2 regions of the Pseudomonas vanderleydeniana genome follow, and region 2 is predicted to be linked to the other one. Evidence: predicted binding sites of a transcription regulator. Region 2 holds the regulator's gene; the other holds the start of a gene.
What was found. The regulator sigma-54, encoded in region 2, starts transcription at its own class of promoters, with help from an activator protein. The targets are predictions, from matches to a motif close to ANTGGCATNNANNTTGCTNT.
Positions count from the first base shown of each region.

Region 1: the regulator sigma-54 is predicted to act here: its motif matches at 3,112-3,131, upstream of glnA (type I glutamate--ammonia ligase).

Region 1 is NZ_CP077093.1:599,023-609,285, reverse strand. Features, by position in the region: gene typA (translational GTPase TypA) at 1-1,302, opposite strand, end outside; gene thiI (tRNA uracil 4-sulfurtransferase ThiI) at 1,442-2,896, opposite strand; gene glnA (type I glutamate--ammonia ligase) at 3,229-4,635, shown strand; gene HU752_RS02730 (chorismate mutase) at 4,828-5,388, shown strand; gene HU752_RS02725 (DUF4124 domain-containing protein) at 5,454-5,984, shown strand; gene HU752_RS02720 (DUF4124 domain-containing protein) at 5,992-6,630, shown strand; gene glnL (nitrogen regulation protein NR(II)) at 6,880-7,965, shown strand; gene ntrC (nitrogen regulation protein NR(I)) at 7,962-9,398, shown strand; gene HU752_RS02705 (DUF2283 domain-containing protein) at 10,168-10,263, opposite strand, start outside.
Region 2 is NZ_CP077093.1:6,205,042-6,215,304, forward strand. Features, by position in the region: gene lptB (LPS export ABC transporter ATP-binding protein) at 1-576, shown strand, start outside; gene HU752_RS27920 (RNA polymerase factor sigma-54) at 771-2,267, shown strand; gene hpf (ribosome hibernation-promoting factor, HPF/YfiA family) at 2,347-2,652, shown strand; gene ptsN (PTS IIA-like nitrogen regulatory protein PtsN) at 2,662-3,126, shown strand; gene rapZ (RNase adapter RapZ) at 3,129-3,986, shown strand; gene HU752_RS27940 (HPr family phosphocarrier protein) at 4,003-4,275, shown strand; gene HU752_RS27945 (superoxide dismutase) at 4,529-5,140, opposite strand; gene HU752_RS27950 (DUF2753 family protein) at 5,142-5,582, opposite strand; gene HU752_RS27955 (class II fumarate hydratase) at 5,608-6,984, opposite strand; gene HU752_RS27960 (FagA protein) at 6,977-7,372, opposite strand; gene pmbA (metalloprotease PmbA) at 7,626-8,972, opposite strand; gene yjgA (ribosome biogenesis factor YjgA) at 9,095-9,616, shown strand; gene tldD (metalloprotease TldD) at 9,665-10,263, opposite strand, start outside.

The DNA.
Region 1 (10,263 bases), 1.4 Mb from region 2:
CTTGCCATCCGGCGCCATGTTGGTCAGGTCGCCCTTACGCAGGCCCATTTCTTCCATGACCTTGCCCTGGGATTCTTCAGGGATGTCGATGGTGACGTTTTCGAACGGTTCCTGCTTCACGCCGTTCACTTCGCGGATGATCACTTCCGGACGGCCTACGGCCATTTCGAAGCCTTCGCGACGCATGGTTTCGATCAGAACCGACAGGTGCAGCTCACCACGGCCGGAAACCTTGAACTTGTCGGCCGAGTCGCCTTCTTCAACGCGCAGTGCCACGTTGTACAGCAGCTCCTTGTCCAGACGCTCCTTGATGTTCCGGGAGGTCACGAACTTGCCTTCCTTGCCGCAGAATGGCGAGTCGTTGACCTGGAAGGTCATGGAAACGGTTGGCTCGTCAACGGTCAGGGGCTTCATCGCCTCGACGGTGTTCATGTCGCACAGGGTGTCGGAGATGAACAGTTCGTCGAAACCGCTGATGCAGACGATGTCGCCGGCAGCGGCTTCTTCGACGTCCACACGGTGCAGACCGTGGTGACCCATCAGCTTCAGGATACGGCCGTTACGCTTCTTGCCGTCGACATCGATCGCCACCACCGGGGTGTTTGGCTTGATGCGACCGCGAGCGATACGACCAACGCCGATCACACCCAGGAAGCTGTTGTAGTCCAGAGCGGAGATCTGCATCTGGAACGGACCATCGCGGTCAACGGCCGGAGCTGGCACGTTGTCGACGATCGACTGGTACAGCGGGGTCATGTCTTCGGCCATGTCGGTGTGGTCCAGACCGGCGATGCCGTTCAGGGCCGAGGCGTAGACGACCTTGAAGTCCAGCTGTTCGTCGGTGGCACCGAGGTTGTCGAACAGGTCGAAGATCTGGTCCAGAACCCAGTCAGGACGCGCGCCCGGACGGTCAACCTTGTTGATCACGACGATTGGCTTCAGGCCGGCTTCGAAAGCCTTCTTGGTCACGAAGCGGGTTTGCGGCATAGGGCCGTCCTGGGCGTCGACCAGCAGCAGCACGGAGTCGACCATCGACATCACGCGCTCTACTTCACCACCGAAGTCGGCGTGGCCGGGGGTGTCCACGATGTTGATGTGGTAGCCGTTCCAGTTGATGGCGGTGTTTTTCGCCAGAATGGTAATGCCGCGCTCTTTTTCCTGGTCGTTGGAGTCCATCACGCGCTCGTCGTTGAGCTCGTTGCGCTCCAGGGTGCCGGATTGACGCAGCAGTTTGTCAACCAGGGTGGTCTTGCCATGGTCAACGTGGGCGATGATGGCGATGTTGCGTAGATTTTCGATCACTTGTGTATCTCGATCAGAGGATTCGGTGTGCTGACAAGTCTTGGCAGCGATTGACGGTAGTGTCCGGCGTGGCCGTTACAGCTTGACGGCGGCGTCGGGGGGCCGGTGACGCAGGCCACAGGCAAACAGCCCCGGGCACTTAGCTCGGTCGATAAACGCGCACATTGGCATGCCCCTCACTGAGCAAATGGTGGGCATGCAGGCGACTCATCACGCCTTTGTCGCAATACAGCAGGTACTGGCGAGTAGGGTCCAGTTCCTTGAAACGAGCATTCAGTGCATAGAACGGCATCGTTTGTACCTCGATGCCAGCCAGTTCCAGCGGGTCGTCTTCCTGGGCATCCGGATGCCGGATGTCGATGACGATATGACCCGCCAGCGCCTCGCTGACTTCTTCGATCTGCAGATCCTGGCCCAGTTCGTCGATCACGTGATCGATCGAGACCAGCTTGGCGCGTTCGAGCGCACGCTCGAGGATCGCCATGTCGAACGCTTTCTCTTCGTGCTCCACGCGGTAGCGCTTGGCGTGGGTCTTGGGGTTGACCGAAATCACCCCGCAGTACTCCGGCATGTGCCGGGCGAAGTTGCCGGTACCGATCTGGTCGGCCAGGTCGATGATGTCCTGCTTGTGACTGGCGATCAGCGGACGGATCACCAGCTTCTCGGTCACGCAGTCGATTACCGACAGGTTTGGCAGCGTTTGGCTGGACACCTGGGAAATCGCCTCGCCGGTGACCAGCGCATCGATATGCAACCGCTCGGCCATCGCCGAAGCCGCCCGCAACATCATACGCTTCAATACTACGCCCATATGACCGTTATCGACCTTGCCGAGAATTTCTCCCAGCACTTCCTCGAACGGTACGCTGATGAACAGCACGCGATGGGAGCTGCCGTACTTCTTCCAGAGGAAGTGGGCGACTTCCATCACGCCCAGCTCGTGGGCGCGACCGCCCAGGTTGAAGAAGCAGAAATGGGTCATCAGGCCGCGACGCATCATCTGGTAGGCGGCGACGGTGGAGTCGAAACCACCGGACATCAGCGTCACGGTCTGCTCCACCGAGCCCAGCGGGAAGCCGCCGAGGCCTTCATGCTGGCCGTGGATGACGAACAGCCGCTGGTCGCGAATCTCGATCCGCACCTCGACCTCGGGGTCCTTCAGGGAAATCCCCGCAGCACCGCATTCGCGCCGCAGGCGGCTGCCGACATGCTTCTCGACATCCATCGAGCTGAAGCTGTGCTTGCCGCCACGCTTGCAGCGTACCGAGAAGATCTTGCCCGGCAGCACGTCAGCGTAGTGCTGCAGGCACTTGGCGGTGATGTCGTCGAAGTCGCCCAGCGGGTACTCGTCGACCTGCAGCAGGTGGGCGATACCCGGCGTGCAGCACAGGCGCTCCTTGAACTCCTGCAGGGCCTTCGGATCGGTCAGCGCGGTTTCCAGCTCGAGGTTGTCCCACACGCCATTCACCACCACGGCCGGGTCCAGATCCTTGAGCACGGCACGGATGTTCTTCGCCAACTGGCGAATGAAGCGCGTCCGGACAGGACGGCTCTTGATGGTGATTTCGGGGAAGACTTTTACGATTAGTTTCATGAAAACAGCGCGCGAACGGCCGGCCGAAAAAAGTGGGGCGCGGATTATAGCGGAAATTGCTCAAGGTTTGACCAGTTATTGTACGGACGGTTTTATGCGCACCAAAACGGGTCATCACAGCGCTTTTTGGCACCACAAAGGTGCGGGCAACGCCCGAAAATTCTCCTATGCTGGCTGGAACGCTTGAGATTGGGGCAAAAAACCCATCACGGGGCACTGGCATGCAATTTGCTCCCTTGTGAGGCAGGTTGCCTTGGCCGAGTATTCGCGCCGGCATCACTACTATTTCAGGGCTACTCCAATATCCAGCCCGAAGCCACCCGGAGGACACCATGTCGAAGTCGGTTCAACTCATCAAAGATCATGACGTTAAGTGGATTGATCTGCGCTTCACGGACACCAAAGGTACTCAGCACCACGTGACCATGCCGGCCCGTGATGCGCTGGATGAAGATTTCTTCGAAATCGGCAAGATGTTCGACGGTTCCTCCATCGCTGGCTGGAAAGGCATCGAAGCTTCCGACATGATCCTGATGCCGGACGACAGCACCGCCGTGCTCGATCCGTTCACCGAAGAGCCGACCCTGATCCTGGTCTGCGACGTGATCGAACCTTCGACCATGCAAGGTTACGACCGCGACCCACGCGCCATCGCCCGTCGCGCCGAGGAATACCTGAAGTCCACCGGTATCGGTGACACCGCCTTCTTCGGTCCAGAGCCTGAGTTCTTCATCTTCGACTCGGTCAAGTTCAAGTCCGACATCTCCGGCTCCATGTTCAAGATCTTCTCGGAACAAGGTTCCTGGATGTCCGACCAGGACGTGGAAGGCGGCAACAAGGGCCACCGTCCAGGCGTGAAAGGCGGCTACTTCCCAGTGCCTCCGTTCGACCACGACCACGAAATCCGTACCTCCATGTGCAACGCGCTGGAAGAGATGGGCCAGACCGTCGAAGTTCACCACCACGAAGTGGCGACTGCCGGCCAGAACGAAATCGGCGTGAAGTTCAACACCCTGGTTGCCAAGGCTGACGAAGTCCAGACCCTGAAGTACGTCGTGCACAACGTGGCTGATGCCTACGGCCGCACCGCGACCTTCATGCCAAAACCGCTGTACGGCGACAACGGCTCGGGCATGCACGTTCACGTGTCCATCTCCAAGGATGGCAAGAACACCTTCTCCGGCGAAGGTTATGCCGGCCTGTCCGATACCGCCCTGTACTTCATCGGCGGCATCATCAAGCACGGTAAGGCCCTGAACGGCTTCACCAACCCTTCGACCAACTCCTACAAGCGTCTGGTCCCAGGCTTCGAAGCTCCAGTGATGCTGGCCTACTCGGCTCGCAACCGTTCCGCCTCGATCCGTATTCCTTACGTCAACAGCCCCAAGGCTCGTCGTATCGAAGCGCGCTTCCCGGACCCGGCTGCCAACCCATACCTGGCTTTCGCTGCCCTGATGATGGCGGGCCTGGACGGTATCCAGAACAAGATCCACCCAGGCGACGCTGCCGACAAGAACCTGTACGACCTGCCGCCTGAAGAGGCCAAGGAAATCCCACAGGTTTGCGGTAGCCTGAAAGAAGCCCTGGAAGAGCTGGACAAGGGCCGTGCGTTCCTGACCAAGGGCGGCGTTTTCAGCGACGACTTCATCGACGCCTACATCGAGCTCAAGAGCGAAGAAGAAATCAAGGTCCGCACCTTCGTACACCCACTGGAATATGAGCTGTACTACAGCTGCTAATCCGGTCGCGCCCGCCCAGGCAGGCGCAGCTTGAAAAATGCCCCGCATCGAAAGATGCGGGGCATTTTTTATGGGCGCGGCGCCAGCGGCTCCGGCCATGCGGCATTTTCATGAAAATGCACTGGCGCTGGCAGGGCCTTGTGGCGTTAACTCTGGACCCTGCCCCACCACCGGAAAAGTCGAAGCCCGCCCATGCCGCTGAACAAACGCCTTGCCAGCCTGTTGCTCGCCTCCTGCCTGAGCACCAGCGCACTGGCCGCCACCCCACCCGCCCCGAACAGCCTGGCGCCACTGCTGCAGACCATCAGCGAGCGCCTGACCATCGCCAACCAGGTGGCCCTGACCAAATGGGACAGCGGCAAGCCGGTCGAGGACAGCCCGCGCGAACAACAGGTGATCGCCAACGCCCGGGAACAGGCGCAGGCCTATCAGCTCAAGCCCGAGGAAGTCGGCCAGTTCGTCGCCGCGCAGATCGAAGCCAACAAACTGGTGCAATACGCGCTGCTGGCCAAGTGGCACAACAGCGGCAAGGCACCGGTGATCGCCCGCCCCGACCTGGTCACACAGATCCGTCCGGTCATGGATCAACTGCAGGTCAAGCTGCTGCAGCAGTACGCCGCGTTCACCCCCTATCGGCAGGACCCGAACTGCCTGGCCTGGCTGACCCAGGCGCGCCGTGACCTGGCCTCCGACAGCATCCACGACCTGGCCCTGGTACGTGCCGTGGGCGAATTGTGCCAGCGACCACAGTGAAAAGGGCGGCGGTTCTGCTCTATGCTGACAGCTTGTCACGTCCAGGACGCTCACCGGGAACCGCCATGGGTCGACCCCTGCTCTATCTGCTGCTGGCCTGCTTCGCCCTGCCGGCGTCGGCGCAGATCTACAAGTACACCGATGCCAACGGCAACACCGCCTACAGCAGCCAGCCGCCCGACGGCCTGCCCGCCCAGACCGTGGAGTTGCCACCGCTGAACAGCGTCGAGACGCAGAAACCGGGAACACCGACACCCGCCCGGCCGGTGGCCGCACAAGCGACCGGGACGCAGGAAGCCGTTGCCCCCTACAGCGCGCTGGAACTGACGGATATCCCGACCGACGAAGCCCTGCGCGCCAACAACGGCACCTTCACCGTCGGCGTGAAGATCGAGCCGCGCCTGCAACGCCAGCACCTGCTGCGACTGGTCCTCGATGGCGCCCCCTACGGCCAGTCGAGCAACGTCCCGCGCCTGCAACTGGTGAATGTCGACCGGGGCGACCACACGCTCGCCGTGCAAGTGCTGGACGGCGAGAAGGTCGTGCAGCAGAGTCCGGCCGTGACCTTCACCGTCCAGCGGGTGCACAAGCCTTGAGCCACCCATGATCGGATCGCTTCTTCGGGCATTGGGCCTGGCCTTGCCGCTCGTCGCCCTGCCGGCGGCGGCCGAGATCTATACCTACACCGATAGCCAGGGCAACCGGGTGTTTACCGACCAGCCCCATAAAGGTGCGACACGCGTACCGCTGACGCCGAGCAACCGCATGTCGGCCAATCCGCACGGCCAAGCCCCCAAGCCCAGTGTGAGCAAGACCACCCCCAGGCCCGGCCCGATCTTCCACTACCAGATGGTCCGCGTCCTGGTACCCGACCCGGACGCCACGGTGCGCAGCGCCGAGGGCAACCTGATCGTCAGCGTCACCAGCGAACCCGGCCTGCAGGCCGGCCATGGCTACCGCCTGCTGCTGGACGGCAAACCCACCCGCGAGGCCGGCACCAGCCCGGTATTTGCCCTGGAGAACATCGATCGCGGCACGCACCAGCTCGCCGTGGAAATCCTCGACGAACATGGCCGGATCGCCGAACGCACCGCCAACCAGCCATTCCACATGGTGCGCATGTCCCTCAGCCAGAAACGCCAGGCCAAGCCCTGCCAACTCGCCGACTATGGGCAGCGCCCGGAATGCCCGCTGGCGGACAAGCCCAAGGAAGAAGAAAGCAGCATCCTGCCATTTCTGTAGTTCACGTCACAAAAGCACCAAAGCAGTGCACTAAACTACTTCTTGATCCGAAGCCGATCCCATTTTGGGTCGAAACGACCTGCCAACGCCGCAAGAACGCCACTCAATCGAGCCTGAAATGCCCATTTTCAGGCGATTCGCGCTTCTTTTCGGAGCCTTGGTTTGGTTTTTGCATTTTCCCCATATCGGCGCCTTAGTCCGCGCGCAAACGGGACGACTCCCGTTTGACATGCTCCAAAAGAGGTCCCCATGACCATCAGCGACGCCCTGCACAGACTGTTACTCGACAACCTGACCACCGCGACCATCCTGCTCAACGCCGAACTGCGCCTTGAGTACATGAACCCCGCGGCCGAAATGTTGCTCGCCATCAGCGGCCAGCGCAGCCATGGTCAATTCATCAGCGAGCTGTTCACCGAGTCGACCGAGGCCCTCAACTCCCTGCGCCAGGCCGTCGAGCAGGCACATCCCTTCACCAAGCGCGAAGCCATGCTGACCGCCCTGACCGGCCAGACCCTGACCGTCGACTACGCTGTGACGCCCATTCTCAGCCAGGGCGAAACCCTGCTGTTGCTGGAAGTCCACCCGCGCGACCGGCTGCTGCGGATCACCAAGGAAGAGGCCCAGCTGTCCAAGCAGGAAACCACCAAGATGCTGGTGCGGGGCCTGGCCCACGAGATCAAGAATCCCCTCGGCGGGATTCGCGGCGCCGCCCAGTTGCTGGCCCGCGAGCTGCCGGAAGAAAGCCTCAAGGACTACACCAACGTCATCATCGAGGAGGCCGACCGCCTGCGAAACCTGGTCGATCGCATGCTCGGTTCGAACAAGCTGCCGTCATTGGCGATGACCAACGTCCACGAAGTGCTGGAACGGGTCTGCAGCCTGGTGGAGGCCGAAAGCCAGGGCTGCATCACCCTGGTGCGCGACTACGACCCGAGCATCCCCGACCTGCTGATCGACCGCGAACAGATGATCCAGGCCGTGCTCAACATCGTGCGCAACGCCATGCAGGCCATCAGCAGCCAGAACGAGCTGCGCCTGGGCCGCATCAGCCTGCGCACCCGCGCCATCCGCCAGTTCACCATCGGCCACGTGCGCCACCGCCTGGTGACCAAGATCGAGATCATCGACAACGGCCCGGGCATTCCTGCCGAACTTCAGGAAACCATCTTCTATCCAATGGTCAGCGGTCGTCCCGACGGTACCGGGCTGGGCCTGGCCATTACCCAGAACATCATCAGCCAGCATCAGGGCCTGATCGAGTGCGATAGCCATCCTGGCCACACCACGTTCTCGATCTTCCTGCCCCTGGAACAAGGAGCCACATCGACATGAGCCGTAGTGAAACCGTGTGGATCGTCGATGACGACCGTTCTATCCGTTGGGTTCTGGAAAAAGCCCTGCAACAGGAAGGCATGACCACCCAGAGCTTCGACAGCGCCGACGGCGTGATGAGCCGCCTGGCCCGCCAGCAGCCGGACGTGATCATTTCCGACATCCGCATGCCTGGCGCCAGTGGCCTGGACCTGCTGGCGCGGATCCGCGAACAGCATCCGCGCCTGCCAGTGATCATCATGACTGCGCACTCCGACCTGGACAGCGCTGTCGCGTCGTACCAGGGCGGCGCCTTCGAGTACCTGCCCAAGCCGTTCGACGTCGACGAGGCGGTCTCACTGGTCAAGCGCGCCAACCAGCACGCCCAGGAACAGCAGGGCCTGGATGCCCCGCCGACGCTGACCCGCACCCCGGAAATCATCGGCGAAGCGCCGGCGATGCAGGAGGTGTTCCGTGCGATCGGCCGCCTGAGCCACTCGAACATCACCGTGCTGATCAACGGCGAATCCGGTACCGGCAAGGAACTGGTCGCCCACGCCCTGCACCGCCACAGCCCACGGGCCGCATCGCCGTTCATCGCCTTGAACATGGCGGCGATCCCCAAGGACCTGATGGAGTCGGAGCTGTTCGGCCATGAAAAGGGCGCCTTCACCGGCGCGGCCAACCTGCGCCGCGGACGCTTCGAACAGGCCGACGGCGGCACGCTGTTCCTCGACGAGATCGGCGACATGCCGGCGGACACCCAGACCCGGTTGCTGCGGGTCCTGGCGGACGGCGAATTCTATCGGGTCGGCGGGCATACCCCGGTCAAGGTGGACGTACGCATCATCGCGGCCACCCACCAGAACCTGGAAACGCTGGTGCACGCCGGCAAATTCCGTGAAGACCTGTTCCACCGCCTGAACGTGATCCGCATCCATATCCCGCGGCTGTCGGACCGTCGTGAGGACATCCCGACCCTGGCCAAGCACTTCCTGGGACGCGCCGCACAGGAATTGTCGGTGGAGCCCAAGCTGCTGAAGCCGGAAACCGAGGAATACCTGAAGAACCTGCCGTGGCCGGGCAACGTGCGCCAGCTGGAGAACACCTGCCGCTGGATCACCGTCATGGCCTCCGGTCGCGAGGTGCACATCAGCGACCTGCCACCGGAGCTGCTGAACCTGCCGCAGGACTCGGCACCGGTCACCAACTGGGAGCAGGCCCTGCGCCAGTGGGCCGACCAGGCGCTCGCCCGGGGCCAATCGAGCCTGCTCGACAGCGCCGTGCCGAGCTTCGAGCGGATCATGATCGAGACCGCGCTCAAGCACACTGCCGGCCGCCGTCGCGACGCCGCCGTGCTGCTGGGCTGGGGCCGCAACACCTTGACCCGCAAGATCAAGGAGCTGGGCATGAAGGTCGATGGCGGGGATGACGAGGACAGCGAAGAAGCCTGATCCCCCCGCGTCGAACGAAGCCCTCGGTAGCCCGGCTACCGAGGGCTTTTTATTAGCACTCTGATCGTTCCCACGCTCTGCGTAGGAATGCAGCCAGTGACGCTCCGCGTCACAAGGGCCGCCGAGCGTCCGGGGAGGCATTCCCACGCAAAGCATGGGAACAATCTGAGGGCTTTCCACCGCAGGCAACCATCGACCAACGCACCATGAGAATGCGCCCTGACCCGTGATCGGGCAGCCCCCAAGGCCCAGCAGTTGGCAGGCTCTTGCGCGCTCTTGCGTGAAACGTCCCGGATTCCGGGGCCTGCAGCCACTTCAGAAAAAAATCGCACACAACCTGAAGCACTTTCCCAAAGCTGGCACGCCCTCTGCAATAACCCTGGCAAGACCCAGTTTTGGGGGCCTTGGTACAGGCAGGCCAAGGAATCCCCTTCTTTACATCCGGGACTCATACCGCTCAGAGCGACGAGTCCCACACGTTTTGGGGACCCTGGTACAGGCAGGCCGGGAATCCCCATCTTTGATCCGGGACTCACCCCACACAAAGTGGCGAGTCCCAGCTGTTTCGGGGACCTCGGTACAGGCAGGCCGAGAATCCCCTCTTTAACACCCGGGGCTCACACCGCTGGTAGCGACGAGCCCCAGACCGTTTCGGGAGCCCTGGTACAGGCAGGCCAGGGATTCCCTCTTTAATCGCCGGAACTCGCACCGTGTCGAGTCCCGAACCCTTCAGGGAGCTTTGGTACAGGCAGGCCGGAGATTCCCTTTTTTATTCCTCGCGCAGGTTGATCGCCAATCTCCAGCGACCCTCGACCTTGGCTCCGGCCCAATCCCCCTGCAGGGGACGCGCGGCCACCAGCGTCAG
Region 2 (10,263 bases):
GGCCTGGTCCAGGCCGATCAGGGCCGCGTCCTGATCGACAACCAGGACGTCAGCCACCAGCCGATGCACGGTCGTGCCCGCGCCGGGATCGGCTACCTGCCCCAGGAAGCCTCGATCTTCCGCAAGCTGTCGGTGGCCGACAACATCCTGGCAATTCTCGAGACCCGCAAGGACCTCGACAAGGCCGGCCGTCGCAAGGAACTGGAAAGCCTGCTGCAGGAATTCCACATCAGCCACATCCGCGACAACCTCGGCATGAGCCTGTCCGGTGGCGAGCGCCGCCGCGTGGAAATCGCCCGGGCCCTGGCGACCGCACCGAAGTTCATCCTGCTGGACGAACCGTTTGCCGGTGTCGACCCGATTTCCGTGGGTGACATCAAGCAGATCATCCACCACCTCAAGGCCAAGGGCATCGGTGTACTGATCACCGACCACAACGTCCGCGAGACCCTGGATATCTGCGAAACCGCCTATATCGTCAACGATGGACAGCTGATCGCCGAAGGCGATTCGGACACCATCCTGGCCAACGAACTGGTCAAGGAAGTCTACCTGGGCCACGAGTTCCGCCTGTAGGCATCGGGGAGCCCGATACCCGCCTGAGCGCATGGATTTTCGATAAAGACCACTGCTTTTTCCGGCTTTTTATTGTTACAGCGCTCTAGGCAAACACTCCGGCTTCAGGCATATAATTTGCTTATGTTTGGCGCTCCGGCGCCCTGTAGTGGATGGCGCATGCGCGCCGGCGAATAAGGTGTTAAGCCCCTGCCATGAAACCATCGCTCGTCCTTAAAATGGGCCAGCAGCTGACGATGACTCCGCAGCTGCAACAGGCCATCCGCCTGCTCCAATTGTCGACCCTGGATCTTCAGCAGGAAATCCAGGAAGCCCTGGAATCCAACCCGATGCTCGAGCGCCAGGAAGAAGGCGACGACTTCGACAACAGCGATCCAATGGCTGACAAGGCCGAGCAGAACACCACTCCCGAAATTCCGGAAACCTCCTACCAGCAGGAAGCGGCCCCCACCGTCGACAACATCGACGAAGGTGAATGGAGCGAGCGTATTCCCAACGAACTTCCGGTCGACACCGCCTGGGAAGACGTCTACCAGACCAGCGCCAGCAGCCTGCCCGGCAACGATGATGACGAGTGGGACTTCACCACCCGCACCTCGGCCGGCGAAAGCCTGCAAAGCCACCTGCTATGGCAGTTGAACCTGGCACCGATGTCCGACACCGATCGCCTGATCGCCGTGACCCTGATCGACTGCATCAACAACCAGGGCTACCTGGACGAGACCCTCGAGGAGATCCTCGAGGCGTTCGACCCGGAGCTGGACATCGAGCTGGACGAAATCGAAGCCGTCCTGCACCGCATCCAGCAGTTCGAGCCGGCCGGCATCGGCGCACGCAACCTCGGCGAGTGCCTGCTGCTGCAACTGCGCCAGTTGCCGGCCAAGACCCCATGGCTGAACGAAGCCAAGCGCCTGGTCACCGACTACATCGACCTGCTGGGCAGCCGCGACTACAGCCAACTGATGCGGCGCATGAAGCTCAAGGAAGACGAACTGCGCCAGGTCATCGAACTGGTGCAGAGCCTCAACCCGCGCCCGGGTTCGCAGATCGAATCCACCGAAGCCGAGTACGTGGTTCCCGACGTGATCGTGCGCAAGGACAACGAACGCTGGCTGGTGGAACTGAACCAGGAGTCGGTACCGCGCCTGCGGGTCAATCCGCAGTACGCCGGCTTTGTCCGCCGCGCCGACACCAGCGCCGACAACACCTTCATGCGCAACCAGCTGCAGGAAGCCCGCTGGTTCATCAAGAGCCTGCAAAGCCGCAACGAGACGCTGATGAAGGTCGCGACCCAGATCGTCGAGCACCAGCGCGGCTTCCTGGAATACGGCGACGAGGCCATGAAGCCGCTGGTGCTGCACGATATCGCCGAAGCGGTGGGCATGCACGAATCGACCATTTCCCGGGTCACCACCCAGAAATTCATGCATACCCCTCGTGGTATCTATGAGTTGAAATACTTTTTCTCGAGCCACGTCAGCACCTCCGAAGGCGGCGAATGCTCGTCCACGGCGATCCGCGCGATCATCAAGAAACTGGTTGCGGCGGAAAATCAGAAAAAGCCGTTGAGCGACAGCAAGATCGCTGGTTTACTGGAGGCACAAGGCATTCAGGTCGCCCGTCGTACCGTCGCCAAGTACCGCGAATCCCTCGGGATCGCGCCTTCCAGCGAACGGAAGCGGTTGATGTAACCGCCGGGCGTGCCACAGCGTTCCAGTGGCAAGCCACCAGGCTTGCCGCTTTATGCACTGGCAACGAAGGAGAAGCTGTATGCAAGTCAACATCAGTGGACACCAACTGGAAGTGACCGAACCACTGCGTGCCTATATCGGCGAGAAGCTCGACCGATTGGAACGCCACTTCGACAAGATCACCAACGTACAGGTGACAATGGCCGTCGAGAAGCTGAAGCAGAAAATCGAGGCCACTTTGCATATCCACGGCGGCGAGGTGGTTGCCAACGCAGAACATGACGACATGTATGCAGCGATCGACCTGCTGACCGACAAGCTGGACCGCCAACTGAAAAAGCATAAGGAAAAGAACCTGCACCTGCTCCAAGGTACGGGTCGCTAACACCCTCCCATGATTCGACTTGAAAATATCCTGACCCCCGGCCGTTCCCTGGTGAACGTGCCGGGCGGCAGTAAAAAGCGTGCACTTGAACAAATTGCCAACCTGATCAGCCGCGAAGTGCCCGATCTGGAAATGCAGGATGTCTACGAGAGCCTGATTGCCCGTGAAAAGCTCGGCTCCACCGGTTTTGGCAATGGCATCGCCATTCCCCACTGCCGGCTCAAGGGCTGCGAGGCGCCCATCAGTGCCCTGATGCACCTGGACGCGCCCATCGATTTCGACGCCATCGACGGTGCCCCGGTCGACCTGCTGTTCGTGCTGCTGGTCCCACAGGCTGCCACCGATGCGCACCTGGAACTGCTCCGGCAGATCGCCAGCATGCTGGACCGCAAGGAGGTGCGCGACCGACTGCGTAGCGCACCCAGCAATGAAGCCCTGTATCAGGTTGTCCTGGACGTACAGAACGGTCAGTAACCATGCGCTTGATCATCGTCAGCGGCCGCTCCGGCTCAGGTAAAAGCACCGCCCTCGACGTCCTCGAGGACAACGGCTATTACTGCATCGACAACCTGCCCGCCGGGCTGTTGCCGGAGTTGGCCGAGCGGGCGCTGATCCACACCGAACTCGCGCAACCACTGGTCGCCGTCTCCATCGATGCACGCAACCTGCCCAGCCACCTGTCACGCTTTCCCGAGTTGCTGGACGAAGTCCGCAGCCGGCATATCCACTGTGACGTGCTGTATCTGGATGCCGACGAGGAAACCCTGCTCAAGCGCTTCTCCGAGACCCGCCGACGCCATCCACTGAGCAGCGCCAACCGCTCGTTGGCCGAAGCCATCCGGGACGAGAGCAACCTGCTGGGACCGATCGCTGACCTGGCGGACCTCAAGGTCAACACGACCAACCTCAATCTCTACCAGCTGCGCGATACCATCAAGCTGCGACTGCTGAACCAGCCGGAACCCGGCACCGCGTTTCTGATAGAATCGTTCGGCTTCAAGCGTGGCATGCCGGTGGACGCCGACCTGGTGTTCGACGTGCGCTGCCTGCCCAATCCATATTGGAAACCGGAACTGCGCGAGCAGTCCGGGCTCGACCAACCGGTGGCCGAATACCTCGCAGCGCAACCGGACGTCGAGGAAATGTTCCAGGACATTTCCAGCTACCTGCTCAAATGGTTGCCACGCTTCGCCGCCAGCAACCGTGCTTACGTCACTATTGCCATTGGCTGCACCGGCGGGCATCACCGCTCCGTCTACCTGACCGAGCGCCTGGGTCAGCTCCTGCAGCAATCCCTGAAGAACGTCCAGGTCCGCCACCGCGACCTTAGCTGAAAGGATCACCATCGCGATGCCCGCTCTGGAAATCGAAATCATCAACAAGCTGGGCCTGCATGCCCGCGCTTCCGCCAAGTTCGTCGGTGTTGCCGGCCAGTACCCCTGCCAGATCCGGGTGGGCCGCACGCCCGAGAGCATGGTCGATGGCAAGAGCATCATGGCCATGATGATGTTGGCTGCCGGCAAGGGCACCAAGATTCACATGAAGACCGAAGGTGAGCAGGAAGACGAGGCCATGGCCGCGCTGGTGGCGTTGATCAACAACTATTTCGATGAAGGCGAGTAAGCGCCGCCCAACCTATTGACGTCGCTTCGACCGCCCGACAAGCCTGCTCCAGGGGAGCCGGCTTGGGGGTGAAGGCTACAACCGCTGGCTCCGTGTTCAGATCCCTCCCAACCAGCCCAGCAGCCGAACAACGAGCAAAACCACTCCCGCCAGCAACAACAGCCAGCCAACCCCATGGCGAAATAGTCGCCCTCTGCTCATTGCCACGGTTTCACTCTCCATCATCGGCTTTGGATCTTGTTGGTAGTGTGTGTCAGGCCAGGGCTGCGAGATAACGCCGCTCGACTTCAGGCCAATTGATCACGTTGTAGAAAGCGTTGATGTATTCCGGACGGCGGTTCTGGTACAGCAGGTAGTAAGCGTGCTCCCAGACATCCAGGCCGAGGATCGGCGTATTGCCGTTCATCAGCGGACTGTCCTGGTTGAGGCTGCTCTCGACTACCAGCTTTTTCTCCGGGGTTACGCTCAACCAGGCCCAGCCGCTACCGAAACGCGTCAACGCAGCCTTGGTGAAGGCTTCCTTGAACGCCTCGAAACCACCCAACTGCTCGTCGATGGCCTGGCCCAGCGCGGCCTCAGGCTCACCACCCCCCAGGGGACTCATCACCGCCCAGAACAGCGAATGGTTGGCGTGGCCACCCCCATGGTTGATCACCGCCGGGCGCATCTTTTCCGGCAACTGGCCGACGGCGGCGACCAGTTCCTCGACGGACCAGTCGGCCCACTGCGAGCCTTCAACGGCCGCGTTGAGGTTGGTGACGTAGGTCTGGTGGTGCTTGGTGTAGTGGATCTCCATGGTCTTGGCATCGATATGCGGTTCCAGGGCGTCATAGCTGTAGGGCAGCGCAGGCAAGGCGTAGGGCATTTCAATGAACTCCATGTTGATGACTCGACGGGACCGAGCCCGAAGAGGCCGTCCGGCTGTGGAGCAGACGGCTGGTACGAGGGTATTCGCCGTACTCGCTGATGAAGGCCAGCAGTTCGACATAGGTTTTGCTGCTCTGATGCAGTGCGGCTTCGCGCAACGCGGGAGCAAGCCGGGTGTCCTGCATCGCCTGCAGCAAGCGCTGGTGAATGGCGCACAGGTACTCGACGCTTTCCTCGGGTTGGTTGAGGCGCAGGTGCAGGTCCGCCAGGTTGTGGTGGGAAATCACGCAGGCGGCCACTGCCTCCTGCGCATCCGGCCAACGCTCGAACAGCACCTGCGCCAGGGCCAGCGCCTGCAGGTAGTGCTCGCGGGCATCGACCAGCTCGCCAAGGTTGAAATGACGGTTGGCCCTTTCGATCGTGCGTTTCCAGTGTTCCATGACGAACCTCCAGGCAATGCAGTGGTTACACGCCGCCAGCCGTGAGCTTTTCCGGATCCAGCAGGGTTTCCAGTTGGCTGCGGGGCAGATCGGTGTGTTCAAGCGCGACATCGATGATCGGACGGCCTTGCTGATAGGCCTTCTTGGCAATCTCGGCGGCCTTCTGGTAGCCGATGATCGGATTCAGCGCGGTGACCAGGATCGGGTTGCGCGACAACGCTTCCTTGAGCTTGGCCTCGTTGACCTTGAAGCTGGCGATGGCCTTGTCGGCCAGCAGGCGGCTGGCATTGGCCAGCAGCTCGATACTGCTCAACAGGTTCTGGGCGATGATCGGCAGCATCACGTTCAGTTCGAAGTTGCCCGATTGGCCAGCCACGGCAATCGTGCCGTCATTGCCGATCACCTGGGCGGCGACCATCGCGGTGGCCTCCGGAATCACCGGGTTGACCTTGCCCGGCATGATCGACGAGCCAGGCTGCAAGGCCTCCAGTTCGATCTCGGCGAGGCCCGCCAGTGGACCGGAGTTCATCCAGCGCAGGTCGTTGGCGATCTTCATCAGCGACACCGCCGTGGTCTTCAACTGACCGGATACGGCGACTGCGGTGTCCTGGGAGCCGATCAGTGCGAACAGGTTGCTGCCCGGCGTGAACGGTACACGGGTCAAGGCACTCAGCTGGCGGCTGAACAGCTCGGCGAACTGCGGGTGCGCATTGATCCCCGTCCCGACCGCCGTGCCACCCTGGGCCAGGGACTGCAGGCTCGGCAGCAGGTTCTGCAGATGCAGGACATTGGCCTTGAGCTGCGCCGCCCAGCCGTTGAGCACCTGGCTCAGGCGCACCGGCATCGCATCCATCAGGTGGGTACGACCGGTCTTGATGAACGGGTGAACCTGCTCGGCCTTGGCCTCGGTGACCTGCACCAGGTGCGCCAGGGCCGGCAGCAGTTGCTCATGCAGGGCCAACGCGGCACTGACATGAATGGTGGTCGGAATGATGTCGTTGCTGCTTTGCCCGCAGTTGACATGGTCGTTGGGGTTGACCGGCTCACCGAGCAGTCGGCTGGCGAGGGTCGCGATCACCTCGTTGGCGTTCATGTTGGAGCTGGTGCCGGACCCGGTCTGGTAGATGTCCACCGGGAAATGCTGCATGAAGTCGCCTTCGAGCAAGCCTTGGCAGGCATCGACGATGGCCTTGCCCTGCGCCGCACTCAGTTGCTTCAGTTCGACGTTGGCCTGGGCTGCCGCCGCCTTGGCGAGGATCAGGGCGCGAATGAACTGCGTCGGCATGCGCTGGTGGCTGATAGGAAAGTTGTTCACCGCGCGCTGGGTCTGGGCACCATACAGCGCCTCGGCTGGCACCTGCAGTTCGCCCATGCTGTCGCGTTCGATACGGGTATTACTCATCGGGAAATCCTTGCACCAGTTCAGTCAGGGGAATGGAAGGCAGCAGCGAACAGTTCGCCAACTGCCAGGCAAAGCTTTGCCAGCGACGCAGGCGGCAGTTGCACAGCGCCTGACGCTCCAGGTCGCGCAACGGCCGCCAGGCCTGGTCCAGGCACAACGAACGCCAGTGCCAGGGCAACGCGATATCGGTGGCCGTGTCGAGCAGCAGACGAAAGGACGTTTCGGCGATGGTCCAGGGCGAGGTGGGTGTGCAACAGGCCAGGTAGCGGCCTTCGGCAAGATAGTGATCGATCAGCCGGGGCTCGTCCGGCAGCAGTGCGCAGCGGACCTGGCGGCTCATCCAGCGCCAGCTGTCCAGATGGGATTGCTCATGCAAGGCAGAACTCATGACCCAGGCTCACTCGATAATGAGATTTATTATTATCTGATAATAAGAATCGAAACAACCCTGGAGTACAAGGGCTGGTGAGCAATGAGGAGCAATGGATAAGACTGGCGGGTGGCGAGCGGGCTTGCCCTCGCCCGGCTGCACGGCAGCCGTAGACGCTATGTGTCGATCAACCTGATGGTCAGGATTGGCAGGTTTCAGGGGGGCTGTGCCCCCCAGCGCGGGCAAGCCCGCTCACCACGAGGGAGATGGATCAGCTACCGGCGACGGTCATCCGCTCGATCAGCACCGAGCCGGTGCGGATGTTGCTACGCAACTCGAGATCGCTGCCAACGGCGACGATCTGCTTGAACATGTCGCGCATGTTGCCGGCAATGGTCACTTCCTGGACCGGGAACTGGATCTCGCCATTCTCGACCCAGAAGCCCGCGGCACCCCGCGAATAGTCACCCGTGACCATGTTCAGGCCGTGCCCCATCAGTTCGGTCACCAGCAGCCCGCGGCCCATGCGACGGATCAGGGCATCCTGGTCCTCGACCCCATGGGTGACGAACAGGTTGTGCACACCACCGGCGTTGGCGGTGCTCGGCAAGCCCAGCTTGCGTCCCGAATACGTGCCCAGGACATAGGACACCAGCGTGCCATTCTCGACGAACGGCTTGGCGTAGGTCGCCAGGCCATCACCGTCGAAGGCCGAACTGCTCATGGCGCGCATCAGGTGCGGACGCTCATCGATGGTCAGCCACTCCGGGAACAGCCGCTGCCCCAGCGCACCCTCGAGGAACGACGACTTGCGGTACAGGTTGCCGCCGGAAATCGCCGACAGGAAGCTGCCGAACAGCCCACCGGCCAGTTCCGCCGAGAACAGCACCGGGACTTCGCAGGTCGGTACCGGACGTGCGCCGAGGCGGCTGGCCGCACGCTGCGCGGCCTTCTGGCCGATGCTGACGGCGTCGGCCAGCAATTCGCCCTGGCGATTGACGTCGTACCAGTAGTCACGCTGCATCTGCCCACCACCTTCGGCGATCATCACGCAACTGAGGCTATGGCGCGTCGACGCCGAACCGGCGATGAAACCGTGGCTGTTGCCGTATACCCGGCAACCATGGGAGGTGCTCAAGGTCGTGCCGTCGGCATTCTTGATCCGGCTGTCGGCATCGAAGGCCGCCGCTTCACAAATCAACGCGCGCTCGATGGCCTGCTCCGGGGTGATGTTCCACTCGTGGAACAGGTCGAAATCCTTGATCTCCTTGGCCATCAGCGCCGCATCGGCCAGCCCGGAAGACTCATCTTCGGAAGTATGCCGGGCAATGGCCAACGCGGCCGCCACGGTTTCGCGAATGGCTTCGGCGCCACTGGCCGACGTGCTGGCCGAGCCCTTGCGCTGCCCCACGTACAAGGTGATGCCAAAGCCCTGGTCGCGGTTGAACTCGACCGTTTCCACTTCCCGCTGGCGCACCGAAGTCGACAGACCCTGCTCCACGGACACCGCCACTTCACAGGCACTGGCACCCTGGCGCTTGGCTTCGGCAAGAATCTGCTCGACCTGCTCCTGCAGTGCCGGCAACGCCTGCGGGCCGACGCTTTGTGCTGAACTCATGGTCTTCTCCACCCAGCTTTCTCCAATCAAATTCTGCGTTCGGTAACGCTCATCGAGCGAGTGGGCCGGACAAGCGGCCCCCGACTGGTTATCATGGCGGCGTTTCTTTGCGGACTGCCACCATGGTTGATTCTTACGACGACTCCCTCGATGGGGAGAAAAGCAAATCCCAGGTCAAACGCGAGCTGCATGCTCTGGTTGATCTCGGCGAGCGACTGACCACACTCAAGCCTGACCTGCTGGCAAAACTGCCACTGACCGACGGCTTGCGCCGTGCCCTGGCCGATGCGCCGAAGCACACCGCGCATATCGCGCGTAAACGGCACATCCTGTTCATCGGCAAGCTGATGCGCGACCAGGATATCGAGGCCATCCAGGTGGTGCTCGACCAGGTCGATGCCTCCACCAAGCAGTACAACGAGCGTTTCCACAACCTCGAGCGCTGGCGTGATCGCCTGATCACGGGCAACGACGACGTGCTGGAAAAGTTCGTCGGCGAATATCCCGACGCGGACCGCCAGCAACTGCGCTCGCTGATCCGCCAGGCCCAGCACGAGCTGGCGCACAACAAGCCACCGGCTTCCAGCCGTAAAGTCTTCAAGTACATCCGGGAGCTGGACGATACCCAACGCGGCCTGCGTTGAGTGTCGCCCCCGGGTGGGCCGCCATGCCGCTCACCCGGTCCCCTTCCCTCACGCGCCCGTGCCACCCACGGTGATCGCGTCGATCTTCAGGGTCGGCTGGCCGACACCTACCGGCACCGACTGCCCATCCTTGCCACAGGTGCCCACGCCACTGTCCAGCGCCAGGTCGTTGCCGACCATCGATACCCGGCTCATGGCTTCCGGACCATTGCCGATCAGCGTCGCGCCCTTGACCGGCGCCGTGATCCTGCCGTCCTCGATCAGGTAGGCCTCACTGGTGGAGAACACGAACTTGCCACTGGTGATATCGACCTGGCCGCCACCAAGGTTGGCGCAATAGATGCCTTTCTTGACCGAGGCGATGATTTCCGCCGGATCGCTCTCGCCGCCCAGCATGTAGGTGTTGGTCATGCGTGGCATCGGCAGGTGCGCGTAGGACTCGCGACGGCCGTTACCGGTGCGGGCGACGCCCATCAGGCGGGCATTGAGCTTGTCCTGCATGTAGCCCTTGAGCACGCCGTTCTCGATCAGCGTGGTGCACTCGGTCGGTGTGCCTTCGTCGTCGACGCTCAGCGAGCCGCGGCGACCGGCCAGGGTGCCGTCGTCGACGATCGTGCACAGGCTCGAGGCAACCCTCTCGCCAACCC